2 linked regions of the Leisingera sp. NJS204 genome follow. The protein of the gene in region 2 binds, or shares a complex with, the protein of the main gene of each other region. Links are inferred from orthologs where the notes say so. Each region holds a gene or a part of one and is shown on either strand. Other genes may lie near its edges.

The links.
Region 1: the proteins of secY (region 2) and secA are in contact, whole or in part, in a crystal structure (PDB 3DIN), measured with the Thermotoga maritima proteins. The link is inferred for Leisingera sp. NJS204 from one-to-one orthologs. Residues at the interface, in WP_004081795.1 of Thermotoga maritima: Glu108, Gly109, Glu110, Glu111, Ala236, Glu237, Arg238, Arg239, Ile240, Thr241, Ile242, Gln243, Tyr244, Ala245, Arg246, Arg247, Val248, Thr249, Gly250, Arg251, Arg252, Val253, Tyr254, Gly256, Ala257, Ser258, Thr259, Tyr260, Leu261, Pro262; in WP_004082002.1 of Thermotoga maritima: Glu261, Ala262, Arg263, Lys300, Ala301, Arg302, Thr303, Ile304, Ile305, Leu323, Tyr324, Asp325, Pro326, Val329, Ser330, Tyr333, Ile336, Lys340, Phe345, Val349, Glu363, Phe364, Tyr374, Ser375, Gly376, Gly377, Glu393, Ile395, Thr482, Ser483.

What each region holds. Positions count from the first base shown.
Region 1 is NZ_CP035417.1:4,040,689-4,050,173, forward strand. The notes cover bases 4,162-7,372. They hold secA (preprotein translocase subunit SecA), read right to left. Parts: upstream 7,065-7,372; coding sequence 4,362-7,064; downstream 4,162-4,361. Other genes in these bases: ETW24_RS19675 (peptidylprolyl isomerase), read left to right, coding at 7,242-7,372. Also shown: molecular chaperone DnaJ, read left to right, coding at 1-442; RadC family protein, read left to right, coding at 705-1,469; ETW24_RS19660 (phosphate ABC transporter substrate-binding/OmpA family protein), read right to left, coding at 1,571-3,124; ETW24_RS19665 (hypothetical protein), read right to left, coding at 3,149-4,051; more of ETW24_RS19675, read left to right, coding at 7,373-8,093; bifunctional glutamate N-acetyltransferase/amino-acid acetyltransferase ArgJ, read left to right, coding at 8,096-9,322; 8-oxo-dGTP diphosphatase MutT, read left to right, coding at 9,319-9,485. UniProt on the Escherichia coli protein: Required for protein export, interacts with the SecYEG preprotein conducting channel.
Region 2 is NZ_CP035417.1:3,558,821-3,562,732, forward strand. The notes cover bases 904-3,824. They hold secY (preprotein translocase subunit SecY), read right to left. Parts: upstream 3,086-3,824; coding sequence 1,721-3,085; downstream 904-1,720. Other genes in these bases: ETW24_RS17305 (adenylate kinase), read right to left, coding at 1,077-1,724; rplO (50S ribosomal protein L15), read right to left, coding at 3,197-3,667. Outside these bases: rpsK (30S ribosomal protein S11), read right to left, coding at 33-422; rpsM (30S ribosomal protein S13), read right to left, coding at 438-806. UniProt on the Escherichia coli protein: The central subunit of the protein translocation channel SecYEG. Consists of two halves formed by TMs 1-5 and 6-10.

The sequences.
Region 1 (9,485 bases), 490 kb from region 2 along the record:
CCTGGCAGGCGAAGGCGAAGCAGGCCTGCGCGGCGGCCCTCCCGGTGATCTCTACATCTTTGTCGAGGTTGCTCCGCACGCCCTGTTCGAGCGCGACGGCAACAACCTGTACTGCCGGGTGCCGGTCAGCATGGCCAAGGCAGCCCTTGGCGGTTCCATCGAGGTGCCGACCATCGACGGCGGCCGCGGCCGGGTCCAGATCCCCGAAGGCAGCCAGTCCGGCCGTCAGATGCGTCTGCGCAGCAAAGGTATGCCGGCCCTGCGCGGCGGTGCCACCGGCGACATGTTCATTGAACTGGCGGTGGAAACCCCGGTCAACCTCACTGCCCGCCAGAAAGAGCTTCTGCGCGAGTTCGAGGAAATGTCCGAGGACAACACCAACCCCGAGTCCCGCAGCTTCTTCTCTTCGGTGAAAAGCTTCTGGGACGGCATGAAGGGGTGAGGCCCGTCCTGGAAACGCTCCGGGGGAGCGTTTCAGGGCCGAACGGGCGGAGCCCCGGGCATTTACCTAAACCGGCTCAATCAAAAGCGCCCCCCACTCGGGGCGCTTTTCTTTTTGCCCCGTCCCTTCCTCTCTCACAGCCCATGCCGCACCGCGGCGGCGCATAGGGGGTGTACAGGGGGTGCACGCCTGTCATCCCCCGGCTGCCGCAACACGGCCCGCATTAACACTTCCTCAACCAAGATGGCACCACCATGGCGCCATGGCCAAGGATCCCGCATTCGAGGAAGTTTCGCTGCCGCTGTTTCCCGGCGGCGACGAAATCCCTGCGGCCCCCCTGCCCCAAGGCCGCCTGCCCTCCTACATCAAGGACCACCGCGCCCGCCTGCGCGAGCGTTTCCTGCAGGGCGGTGCCGCCGCAATGCCGGACTACGAACTTCTGGAACTGGTCCTGTTCCGCTCCATTCCGCGCCGCGACGTCAAGCCTCTGGCCCGGCTGCTTCTTGATAGTTTTGGAGATTTCAACCGGGTTGTAACGGCCTCTCCGGAACGGCTGGCCCAGATCAGGGGCATCGGCGATGCGGTGATCACCGACCTTAAGGTACTGGAGGCCGCAGCCCACCGCATGGCCCGCGCCCGCGTGATGCAGCGGCAGGTGATTTCCAGTTGGGACGCATTGCTGGACTACTGCCATACCACCATGGCGCACCGCGAAACTGAACAATTCCGTATCCTGTTCCTGGATCGCAAGAACGTGCTGATCGCCGACGAAGAACAGGCGCGAGGCACCGTCGACCATGTCCCGGTTTACCCCCGGGAAGTCGCCAAGCGGGCTCTTGAGATCAACGCTAGTGCTCTGATTTTAGTTCATAATCACCCGTCCGGCGACCCCACACCTTCGGACAGCGACCTCAGTATGACCAACCAGGTTCAGGCCGCGCTGACTGCCCTTGGCATCACCCTGCACGACCACCTGATCATCGGTAAATCCACCGAGTTAAGCTTTCGCGCCCGCGGGCTTCTCTAGCGCTGCCGCAGCGCGCGCCAGCGCGGTGCCCGGCCCAAGGATTTACAAGGCATCGCTGATGCCGTGTCAAATGCGCGGGAGCCCGCCCTCCGCCCCGGTACTCAGCGCACCCAAACCTCAACCCGGCGGTTGATCTGCCGCCCCCATTCGCTGTCGTCACAGGCCATCGGCAGGGCCTCGCCAAAGCCATGTGTGCTGATCTGCACCCGGGTTGCATCTGCCGTCTCTGCTGCTTTGATCACCGCATCCCGAACCGCGCCAGCCCGCTTCAGAGCAATCCGCCGATTGCCTTCAGATGGCCCGACCCCATCAGAAAACCCAGCAAAAACAATTTCTTTTCCGTCAAACTCTCCTGCCTCCAGCGCGCGGGCCAGCTGCTCGACGTTGCTGCGGGACTGCGCATCAGGGCGCGCTGATCCAGGTTCGAACCGGAACGAGATGGTCAACCGCCGCATCCCGCCCAGCAGGGTCACCAGCCGCTGAAGTTCCTCCAGTCCGGATTTTTCCTTTGAAGCCAGAATCGCATTTGCCAGGCGGCGGCCCTGGCGGCTGACCGGGATCCGTTCTGGCGCCTGATCGACAAATCCTGCCCGGCGAATGACTGCCTGCGCCGCAGGCCCCCGTACATAAGCCAGGAAATCCCGCGCAATCTTGGGCAGGCGGCGGGCCGGCAGGTAAAGGAACATGGGAACCGTCAGCGGATAGTCTTCAGTCTTTACTGCCCGGCGGCTGGCCTGCAGAGAGAACCCGCAAGGGCCGGTCAAAGTCAGCATCCGCGCCGCGCCTTTCTCGGCAAAGCTGGCGATGCCTATGGCAAAGGGATCGACGAGAACCCGGCGGGCAAGTGTGCTGCTGCGGTCATGGCGGCGGATTCGTGTTGTGAACCCAGCTCCAAAAGGCACCATCAGCCGATCCTCCACCGCCTGGGCGAGGCCGGAGCCGGAAACCGGCATATGCAGCGAAATCGGGGCATCAGGACCGCCAACCGTTTGCCAGTTAGTGATCTGACCGGAATATATTCCTGCCAGTTGAAGCAAGGAAATCTCGCGCACCGGGTTGCTGGGCGCCACAACCGGCACAAAGGCGTCCAACGCGAGAACACGGCTGCGGCCCGGGCCGGTCAGATCACCCAGTCCTGCGGCACGGGCGGCCTTTTGTTCAAGCGGCCGGATTTCCCGCAATGCCATCGCCACATCCGCCTCATCCGCGATAAGAGCCGCAAATCCTCCATCGGTATTACTGGCCAGGAAAGTGAAACGTGCGGCCGGCTTTTGCCCGCGCAGCAGGACATGACTGAAATTCCCGTCGGGCAATGCCTCCAAGTGAGTCTGATAGCCATTTCGCAGGGCGAAGCCTTCAATCAGCGCAGGCATCAGAACTTCTGACATGGCGGAAGAACCGGCCAAAGTGATTTCCGAAACAAATCCGGACAGACTGGGGCAGCCTGGCCCATCGCACGCAACGCCTGAACCATCGACGGTGAGTTCGCCGAACTGGGTCTGCACCCGATAAAACTCGCCGTCGAATCCCAGCAGCGTGCCAGTGATTTCAACTGCGCCATCCGGGGAAGACAGGGTGACGTCCTGAGCAGCAAGACCGCGCGCAAAGACTGCCAGAAAAAGTGCGGCGCAAATGGCCGCACGAAAGAAGGTCATATGGATACCTGAAGTTACCGCAAATCAGTTGGATGCGATTTTCAAGTCTTCTACCAGATTATTCAACACCAGAAAGCTGCCCATTGCATCGCAATCCGGCATTGCCATCACCAAATCCCGGCTGGTGAGCTGTCCACCGCGCAATTGCAGTGCCTGGGCGGAAACATCCCTGCCGCAATTGGCGGCCGTCACTTCGGCCTCAGCGGTCAGAGACACGGTACCGGACTCGCTTGTGTCACTTGGCAGGCTGTAAACATCGGCAATACGCGGTGCCAATTGGCTGTCATCGCCCAAGCGCACGACCTGCCCGGCCCCGGCCGCGCCGTGCCAGACATGGCCAGCGCTGCCATAGGCGGCGCCGAACTCGCGGGCATGGATTTCGAAACCGCTGTTACCTGTCCATTGAAGAACAATCCGCTCAACAGTTTCAACGCCGTCTACCTCTGCAACGGCGACAGCTCCGCTGCCACCTGAAGTCTCTGCGATGAAAACCGCTGTTCGGGTCAAAGCCGGCACCAGTGTGCTGAGCCGGCCTGAGTGGTCCAGCGCAGCCGTAAAGGTCATGCCGCTGTGATGCACAGTTAAGCGCTCGTTTGGCCTGCAGGATGCCTCAACAATGAGATTAACCATCGCCATCGGGGCAGCTTCAGCCTTGGCCGTCAACTGGCAGGACGCTCTGTAATCCGGTTCTGCTGGCTCGCTGCCCGCTTTCAACGCAATTGCAGCAGGCGGCGCCGATGTCAGGGTGATCTTTTCGATCTGCAGCTGAGCAGCTTCGGGTTCCGCTGGAATTTCAGGATCAGCCGCAGCAGTCCGGATAGCGGCGTTGACCACCAAGCCCGGGCCAGACGCCTGCATGTAAAATCCGATGCCCAAAGCACAAGCCAGCGTCATCGCGCTTGTCAGCATCACCTGTTTGCTTAGCATTAGATCCTCCAGAACCAGTTTGGTTAAGGAAGCATGTCTGCAAATGCCGGCCAGTTTGTGGCCGCTAGCAGGAGAGATTCCGGCAAATACGGCAATCACGCCATCTTTGTTGCCTGCCCGGAAACAAATCCGATTATACGCCCCGTGCCTTGGCAGCTCCAAAAGCCCTTGGCAGCCAAGTGCGCTGCGCACAGCGCGGCGCCACGCCCAACGGAAGCGGTCTTTGCCAAAAGACCAGCGACGGGCGGGAGATCACCCGCCCGTCGCCGGACGCAGGTTCAAAATGGAACCTACATGTCTTCTTCAGGTTTCAGGCCAGGCTGCCGTGGCAGTGCTTGAACTTCTTACCCGACCCGCAAGGGCATCTGTCATTGCGTGAGGGGTTGCCCCAGGTCGCCGGATCATCCTCCACGAAACCCGGTGCTGGGTCTTCTGCCGAAGCTTCGGCTGCGGTTGGCTGCGGGACTGCCATTTGCTGCATTGCGGCCTGGCGGGCAGCCATTTCCTTCAGCATCTGCTGCTGCTCCTCCTCAGTCATCGGACGCACGCGGCCAAGCTGCTGGGACACTTCTTCACGCAAGGAATCGAGCATGTTTTCGAACAGCTGAAAGCTTTCGTTCTTGTATTCATTGAGCGGATCACGCTGCGCATAGCCGCGGAAACCCACCACCGAGCGCAGATGCTCCAGTGTCAGCAGATGCTCACGCCAGTTCTTGTCTATGGTCTGCAGCAGAACCTGCTTTTCGATGTTACGCATGTTTTCCGGACCAAAGGCCGCGGCTTTTTCCGCCATCATCTTGTCAGAAGCCTGGACCAGACGTTCCCGGATCTGCTCGTCATCAACGCCTTCTTCGGCGGCCCATTCCGCCACCGGCGCGTCAATGCTCAGCATCTCGCGGACCTGCTCCTGCAGGCCTGCGGTGTCCCACTGATCGGCGTAGGTTTTGGGCGGCATGTGGGTGTCGAGCAGATCGTCGATCACCTCGTGACGCATATCATCGACAATCTCGGACAGATCCTCGGCGGCCATAATTTCGCGGCGTTGATTGAAGATCACTTTCCGCTGATCGTTCATAACATCGTCGAACTTCAGAACGTTTTTGCGCATATCGAAGTTGCGGCCTTCGACCTTGGCCTGCGCGCGTTCCAGCGATTTATTCACCCAGGGGTGAATGATCGCCTCGCCTTCCTTCATGCCCAGCGATGACAGCAGTTTGTCCAGCCGTTCCGAGCCGAAAATGCGCATCAGATCGTCTTCAAGGCTGAGGTAAAACCGGGTCCGGCCCGGATCGCCCTGACGGCCCGAACGGCCGCGCAGCTGGTTGTCGATGCGGCGGCTTTCGTGGCGCTCGGAAGCCATCACAAACAACCCGCCTGCGTCCAGCACCTTTTGCTTTTCCTCGGCGTGTTTGGCTTCTTCGGCCGCGCGCAGTTCTGCTGGATCAGCCTCGGGATTCTGCTCCAGCACTTCCAGCACTTTCATCTCGACGTTGCCGCCGAGCTGAATATCGGTGCCGCGGCCGGCCATGTTGGTGGCAATGGTCACCGCGCCATAGCGGCCGGCATCAGCAACGATCTGCGCTTCCTGCTCATGGTGGCGGGCGTTCAAAACGTTGTGCGGGATGCCGTCCTGCTGCAGCATCTGGCTCAGCAGTTCGGATTTCTCGATCGAGGTCGTGCCAAGCAGAACCGGCTGGCCCTTTGCATGCGCTACCTTGGCTTCCTTGATCATCGCCTCATATTTCTCACGGGCGGTGCGGTACACCTGATCGTCCTCATCCACCCGCGCAATCGGGCGGTTGGTCGGCACTTCAACCACACCCAGGCTGTAGATCTCGGCGAACTCATCAGCCTCGGTCATCGCAGTGCCGGTCATGCCCGAGAGCTTGTCATAAAGCCGGAAGTAATTTTGGAAGGTAACCGAGGCCAGTGTGGTATTCTCCGGCTCGATATTGACCTCTTCCTTGGCCTCGATGGCCTGGTGCAATCCTTCGGACAGGCGGCGGCCCGGCATCATACGGCCAGTGAACTCATCGATCAGAACAACTTCGCCATTGCGGACGATATAATCCTTGTCCCGCTGGAACAGCTTGTGCGCACGCAGGGCCTGGTTCACGTGGTGGACAACCGTGGTGCTTTCCGGATCGTAGAGCGAGGCATCCTCTTCCAGCAGCCCGTGCTCGCGCAGCGTCTGCTCCAGGTATTCATTGCCGTCCTCAGTAAAGGTCACACCACGGGTTTTCTCGTCGATCTCATAGTGTTCTTCCGACAATAGCGGGATCACTTTGTCGATAGTTGAATAGAGTTCGGACCTGTCTTCGGCCGGGCCGGAGATGATCAGCGGAGTACGGGCCTCGTCGATCAGGATCGAGTCGACCTCATCGACGATGGCAAAGTTGTGCTGCTTCTGAAACACCTGGTCCAGCGACGGTTTCATGTTGTCGCGCAGATAGTCGAAACCCAGTTCGTTGTTGGTGGTATAGGTGACGTCGCTGTCATAGGCGGCCATCTTCTCGGCGTCGGCTTGCCCCGACCAGATCACGCCGGTGGTCATGCCCAGCTGCGCAAACACCTTGCCCATCCATTCACTATCCCGCGTGGCCAGGTATTCGTTCACCGTTACCACATGCACGCCCTTGCCGGTCAGCGCATTCAGATAGGCCGGGAAGGTCGCCACCAGGGTCTTGCCCTCGCCGGTCTTCATCTCGGAAATGTTACCCTGATGCAGGAAAATACCGCCCATCAGCTGGGTATCAAAAGCCCGCAGACCCAGCGCACGTTTGGCCGCTTCACGCACGTTGGCAAAGGCTTCGGGCAGCAGCGCGTCCAGGCTTTCACCGCCCAATGCGCGCTTGCGCAGCTCCTCAGTCTTGTCCTTCAGCCCGTCATCGCTGAGCTTCGCGAACATATCCTCCAGCGCGTTGATCTGTGCAATCAGCGGCCGTGTCGCCTTGATCTTACGGTCATTCGGCGTGCCGAAAACCTTTTTGGCGAGTGTTCCGAAACCCAGCATGTTTTCTCCAGCGATCCTATGTCCGGCCTTTGCATCGGGCAGGCTTGCCCGCCGTGTCCGCAACCCATAAACAATGGTGGAAAGACGGTCCTGCCAATGGCCTCAAGGCGATGTAAGCGGCAGGGTATAGAGTGTCAACGGCAGGCCCCTATGCGGCCTAGGAATAGGAAGGTTTCAATGCGTAAAGGTCTCACTTTTCTGCGCGGCATGGCGGTGGCAGCCTGTACTGCGTTGCCGCTGGCCGCAGTTGCTGCGCCACATGCCAACACGGTTGTTGCCTCGGTCAATGGCGAAGATATCACCATCGGCCATATGGTCATGGCCCGCGAAAACCTGCCCGACCAGTACAAACAGCTGCCTGATGACGTGCTCTACAATGCCATCCTGGATCAGCTGGTTCAGCAAACCGCGCTGAAACAGCAGCTGCACGGCGAAGTGCCTCGTTACGTGCAATTGTCCGTTGAAAACGAAGAGCGCGCCATGCTGGCCGCCAACGTGATCGATATGATCATGGAAAAGGCCAGCAGCGAGGATGCGCTGCGTGCCGCCTATGACGGAAAATACTCTTCCGGTGACGGTGGAGACGAGTTTCATGCCGCCCATATCCTCGTCGAAAGTGAAGAAGACGCACAGGACGTCAAAAAGGAGCTGGACGCCGGCGCCGATTTCGCCACGCTTGCCAAGGAAAAATCCACCGGCCCCTCCGGTCCCAGCGGCGGCGATCTGGGCTGGTTCACCACAGGCCGAATGGTGCCGGAGTTCGAAGATGCCGTTCTGAAGCTTCATTCGGGCGAAATTTCAGGACCCGTGAAAACCCAGTTCGGCTGGCATGTGATTCTGCTGCGCGAGCGCCGCAAGACCGAAGCCCCCGAGTTTGAAGAAGTGCGGGCACAGCTGGCCGAGGAATTGCGCCAAAAGGCAGTGGAAGAGAGCGTGAATGAACTGACCGCGTCCGCCGAAATCGAACGGTCTGAGATTGAGGATCTGAATCCGGCAATTCTCAAAGACCTTAGCCTGGTTAGGAACTGATCATGGCCGCCCCCATGCCCGTCTCGCCGCTGGCACCTGCCAGCTTCCCCGATCTTCCGGTGATCAAGGGCGTGCGTTTTGCATCAGCCGCGGCCGGGGTCAAGTATCAGGGCCGGACCGATGTGATGCTGGCAGTGATGGACCCGGGCACTGCGGTTGCAGGGGTTTTCACCCGCTCCAAGACCCGTTCTGCCCCGGTTCTGGACTGCCAAGCCAAGCTGGGCGGCAATGCTGATGCCGGTGCGGCAATTCTGGTGAACTCCGGCAATTCCAATGCCTTCACCGGTCATTTCGGGCAAAGCTCGGTTGCGGAGATCACCACTGCAGTTGCACAGGCAACCGGCCTGCCTTCCAGGCGTGTTTTTACTGCCTCCACCGGTGTCATCGGCGAGCCGCTGCCGCATGACCGGATTGTCGCGAAGGTCAGCGAACTGAACGATGCCTTGGATGAAGGCACGCTGGAAGATGCCGCCCAGGCGATCATGACCACCGACACCTTTGCCAAAGGCGCCAGCGCCACGGTGGGGATCGGCGGCCAGACAGTCAAGATCGCCGGCATCGCCAAGGGTTCAGGCATGATTGCGCCGGATATGGCAACCATGCTGGTCTACATTTTCACCGATGCGAAGGTCGGGCAAGCCGACCTGCAGGAACAGCTCGCTGAGATCTGCAACCGGACTTTCAATTGCATCACCGTGGACAGCGACACCTCTACGTCCGACAGCCTGATGCTGTGCGCCACCGGCGCTTCGGGCATCGACGCGACTGGAAACGCGGAGTTTGCGGCAGGCCTGGAGCGGGTCATGCTAGACCTGTCACACCAGGTGGTGCGCGATGGCGAGGGCGCGACCAAATTTGTGGAAATCCAGGTGACCGGCGCAGCTTCGGATGCGGATGCAAAGGTGCATGGCCTAGCTATCGCCAACTCGCCGCTGGTGAAAACCGCGATTGCGGGCGAGGACCCGAACTGGGGCCGCGTGGTAATGGCGATCGGCAAATCCGGCGCGGCTGCCGACCGGGACCTGCTGTCAATCTCATTTGGCAATGTGCTGGTGGCCGAAAAAGGCTGGGTCGCACCAGACTACAAGGAAGATCTGGGCGCAGCAGAGATGAAAAAACAAGAGATCACCATCAAAGTAGGCTTGGGACTGGGTGCCGGCAAAGCAACGGTTTGGACCTGCGATCTGACCCATCAGTATATCTCGATCAACGCGGATTACCGGTCATGAAGGTGATCCTTGTTTCCGCTGTTGCGCTTATCGACGTGGACGGGCGCGTGCTGCTGGCGCAGCGCCCCGAAGGTAAATCCATGGCCGGCCTGTGGGAGTTTCCTGGCGGCAAGATCGAACCAGGCGAAACACCCGAGGCAGCATTGATCCGTGAGTTACAGGA
Region 2 (3,912 bases):
CGAATCAAGCGGGGCCCCAGCAAAAATTCGAATTAGACGCGACGGCGCTTCGGCGGGCGGCAGCCGTTGTGCGCAATCGGGGTCACATCACGGATCGAAGTGATGTTGAAACCGACGGCAGCCAGTGCGCGCAGAGCCGATTCACGGCCAGAGCCGGGGCCCTGAACTTCGACTTCCAGCGTCTTCACACCGTGATCCTGGGCTTTCTTGCCCGCATCCTCGGCAGCCATCTGGGCTGCGTAAGGCGTGGATTTCCGCGAGCCTTTGAAGCCCATGGTGCCGGCCGACGACCAGGAGATCGCGTTGCCCTGCACGTCGGAGATCAGGATTTTGGTGTTGTTGAACGACGAGTTCACATGCGCAACACCGGTTGCGATGTTCTTGCGCTCTTTCTTCTTAACGCGTGTCTTATCACGTGCCATTGGTCAAACCCTCCCTTACTTCTTCTTACCAGCGATGGCCTTTGCGGGGCCTTTGCGGGTGCGAGCGTTGGTGTGGGTACGCTGACCGCGGACCGGCAGGTTGCGGCGGTGGCGCAGGCCACGGTAGCAGCCAAGATCCATCAGACGTTTGATGTTCATCTGAGTTTCACGGCGCAGGTCGCCTTCGACGGTGAAGTTGGCGTCGATGTGCTCGCGCACGGCCAGGACTTCCGCGTCGCTGAGTTCGTTCACACGGCGGGTCGCGTCGATGCCAACGGCTTCGCAGATAGCTTTCGCCGAGGTATTACCGATACCGGTGATGTAGGTGAGGGCGATGGGAACCCGCTTTGCAGTCGGGATGTTAACGCCGGCAATACGTGCCACGTGTCACTTTCCTTTTCGTTGCGGTTCCGTAGCGCCGGAACCTTTTTTCACAACACTTGACCGTGGCAGTGTGGCCAGAGGGTCCAGCATTTCGAGGTGATAAAGCAGGCAAACGAATCTGCCCGCCGGGAATCATTCCCAGAAGGGATGTGGGTAACTAGGGGCTGGGAAATGGGCCGTCAAGCCCTAAAGAAAAAGCCCCGCCGGACCGGCAGGGCTTGGCTGTTCAGGCAGCTGGCAGAGCGGCTGCCCCGCCGCCTGCAATGAGCGTTATTCGCCCATAATCCAGGCCATCGTCTTGCGCACTTCCTGGATCGAGGCAAGGCCGTCCAGACGCTGCAGATTGCCCTTGGCATAGTAGTAGCCAATAAGGGGCGAGGTCTTTTTGTAATACTCCATCAGACGGGTCCTGAGGCTGTCCTCATTGTCGTCCGCACGGCGTTTCACATCATCGCTGCCGCAGTTGGCGCATTTGCCGTCCGCCGGCCAGGGCTTGGTCTCGTCATGATAGACCTCGCCGCAGCCGCCGCAGGTGGAGCGGCCGGTGATGCGGGTGACCAGCGCGTCATCATCGACCTGCATCTCGATCACCGCATCAAGCTTCAGACCCATCTCGTCCAGCAGCTTGGCCAGCGCATCGGCCTGGGCCAGGGTGCGCGGGAAGCCGTCGAAGATGAAACCGCCCTCGGCGCCCTCGCGCAGTTTCTCGCGGATCAGGCCAATGACGATCTGGTCGGTGACCAGCTTGCCTTCGGCCATGATGGCAGCAACCTTCTTGCCCATTTCGGTTCCGGAGGTCTGGGCCTCGCGCAGCATATCACCGGTGCTGAGTTGCACCATGCCGCGGGATTCAACCAGGTAGCGCGCTTGCGTACCTTTGCCCGCCCCCGGCGGGCCAAGAAGGATAATGTTGCTCATCGGCGAGAGGGTCCCCGTTTTGTCCGTTTTTTGTTGCGCCCGCGCAGCTGGCTTTTCTCAATAAGCCCCTCATACTGATGCGCGAGGAGGTGGCTTTGCACCTGTTGGATGGTGTCCATAGTGACGGATACCACAATAAGAACGGAGGTGCCGCCAAAATAGACGGGGATGGCGAATTGGCCGCGGAGGACCTCGGGCAGCAGGCAGACCAGCGCCAGGTAGCCGGAGCCGAGAACCAGGATGCGGTTGACCACGTACTCGATGTATTCTGCGGTTTTCTTGCCGGGACGGATGCCGGGAACAAAGCCGTTCTGGTTCTTCAGGTTGTTCGCCACGTCATCCGGTTTGAAGGAGACGTTGAAGGTGTAGAAATAGGCAAAGAACACGATCATCGCGACAAAGAACAGCAGATACAGCGGCTGGCCGGGGCCGAAGTTCGCCAAGAGCCAGGACATCACCGGACCGGTTGCAGCACCTGACGAGAACGCCGAAATGGTGGTCGGCAGCAGCAAGAGCGACGAGGCGAAGATCGCCGGGATCACGCCCGCCGGGTTCACCTTGACCGGCAGATGCGAGGAGCCGCCGTCATAGACCTTCATGCCGACCTGGCGGCGCGGGTACTGGATGTGGATCTTGCGCAGGGCGCGCTCCATGAACACGACAAACATGATCACGCCGATCACCATCAGGATCACACCGATGATCACGGCGGGGCTGATCGCACCGGAACGGCCGGAGGCAAAGAACTGGGCAATCGCTGCCGGAACCTCGGCGATGATGCCGACAAAGATGATCAGCGAGATACCGTTGCCGATGCCGCGCTGGGTGATCTGCTCGCCCAGCCACATCAGGAACATGGTGCCGCCGACCAGGGTGATCATGCAGGCCATGCGGAAATACATGCCCGGATCGGTCGCCAGATCACCCGATTCCAGCGACACCGCCAGCCCATAGGCCTGCGCGGTCGCCAGCGCCACGGTGCCGTAGCGGGTGTACTGGTTGATCTTCTTGCGGCCCTGTTCGCCCTCTTTCTTGAGCTGCTCAAGCGAGGGCACCATCGAAGTCAGAAGCTGAACGATAATGGAGGCGGAGATATAGGGCATGATGCCAAGGGCAAAAATCCCCATCCGGCCAAGCGCGCCGCCGGTGAACATCGACACCATGCCGCCGATGCCCTGGCCTGCCTGCTCCATGAACTGGCGCAGGGCGCCTGAATCAATGCCCGGAACCGGAATGAACGTGCCCAGGCGATAGACAATCAAAAGGCCGATCGTGAACAGGATCCGGTTGCGCAGATCCGTGGCCTTGCCCAGGGCAGCCCAGCTGGTGTTCGCCGCCATTTGTTCTGCTGCTGATACCATGAAAAGGTCTCTTCTTTAGCGAAACGCCGCCCGGAACCGTTTTCCGGCTCGGGCGGCGTTCTAGGAAAACTCGAAGACTATGTAAGCGGCATTGGCGCCGCTCACAAGCCGTTACTCTGCGGCGGCTGCAGTTGCCACAGTCAGAGCGCCGCCAGCTTTTGCAACAGCGTCAACGGCAGCTGCCGATGCACCGGTCACAGTGATGGTGGCTTTGGCGGTGATTTCACCTTTGGCCAGGACGCGGACGCCGTCCAGCTTGCGGCGTACCAGACCCGATGCGATCATCGAATCTTCGGTGATGTCCGCGGCGTCCAGCTTGCCCAGGTCGATGAATTTCTGGATCAGACCCAGGTTCACAACGGCGTATGCCTTGCGGTTCGGCTTGTTGAAGCCGCGCTTGGGCAGACGCTGGTACAAGGGCATCTGACCGCCTTCGTAACCGTTGATCGACACACCCGAACGGGATTTCTGGCCTTTGATACCACGGCCGCCCATTTTGCCCTTGCCGGAGCCGGGGCCACGGGCAACGCGCATGCGTTTTTTGGTTGCGCCAGGATTGTCGCTGAGTTCGTGAAGTTTCATGTCGCTTCTCCTTGCCGGATGTGGCCCCCGAAGCGAGACGGGCCAACCGCGGCGTTTCTTGATTGGTGATTCCATGGCGCAGAACGCCACCGGGTGCCTATAGACCCGATGCGGGACGGGATCAAGCCCCGCAGCCTTGCCAAACATGCGGCGCAGTCGGATCCCGCCGTCAAGACCCCTGCCCTGCCGGTTGCTGCTCTTGCTGCCTCTGGTGCTGTCCGTTCCGTCTGAGGCCGTCCGTTAAG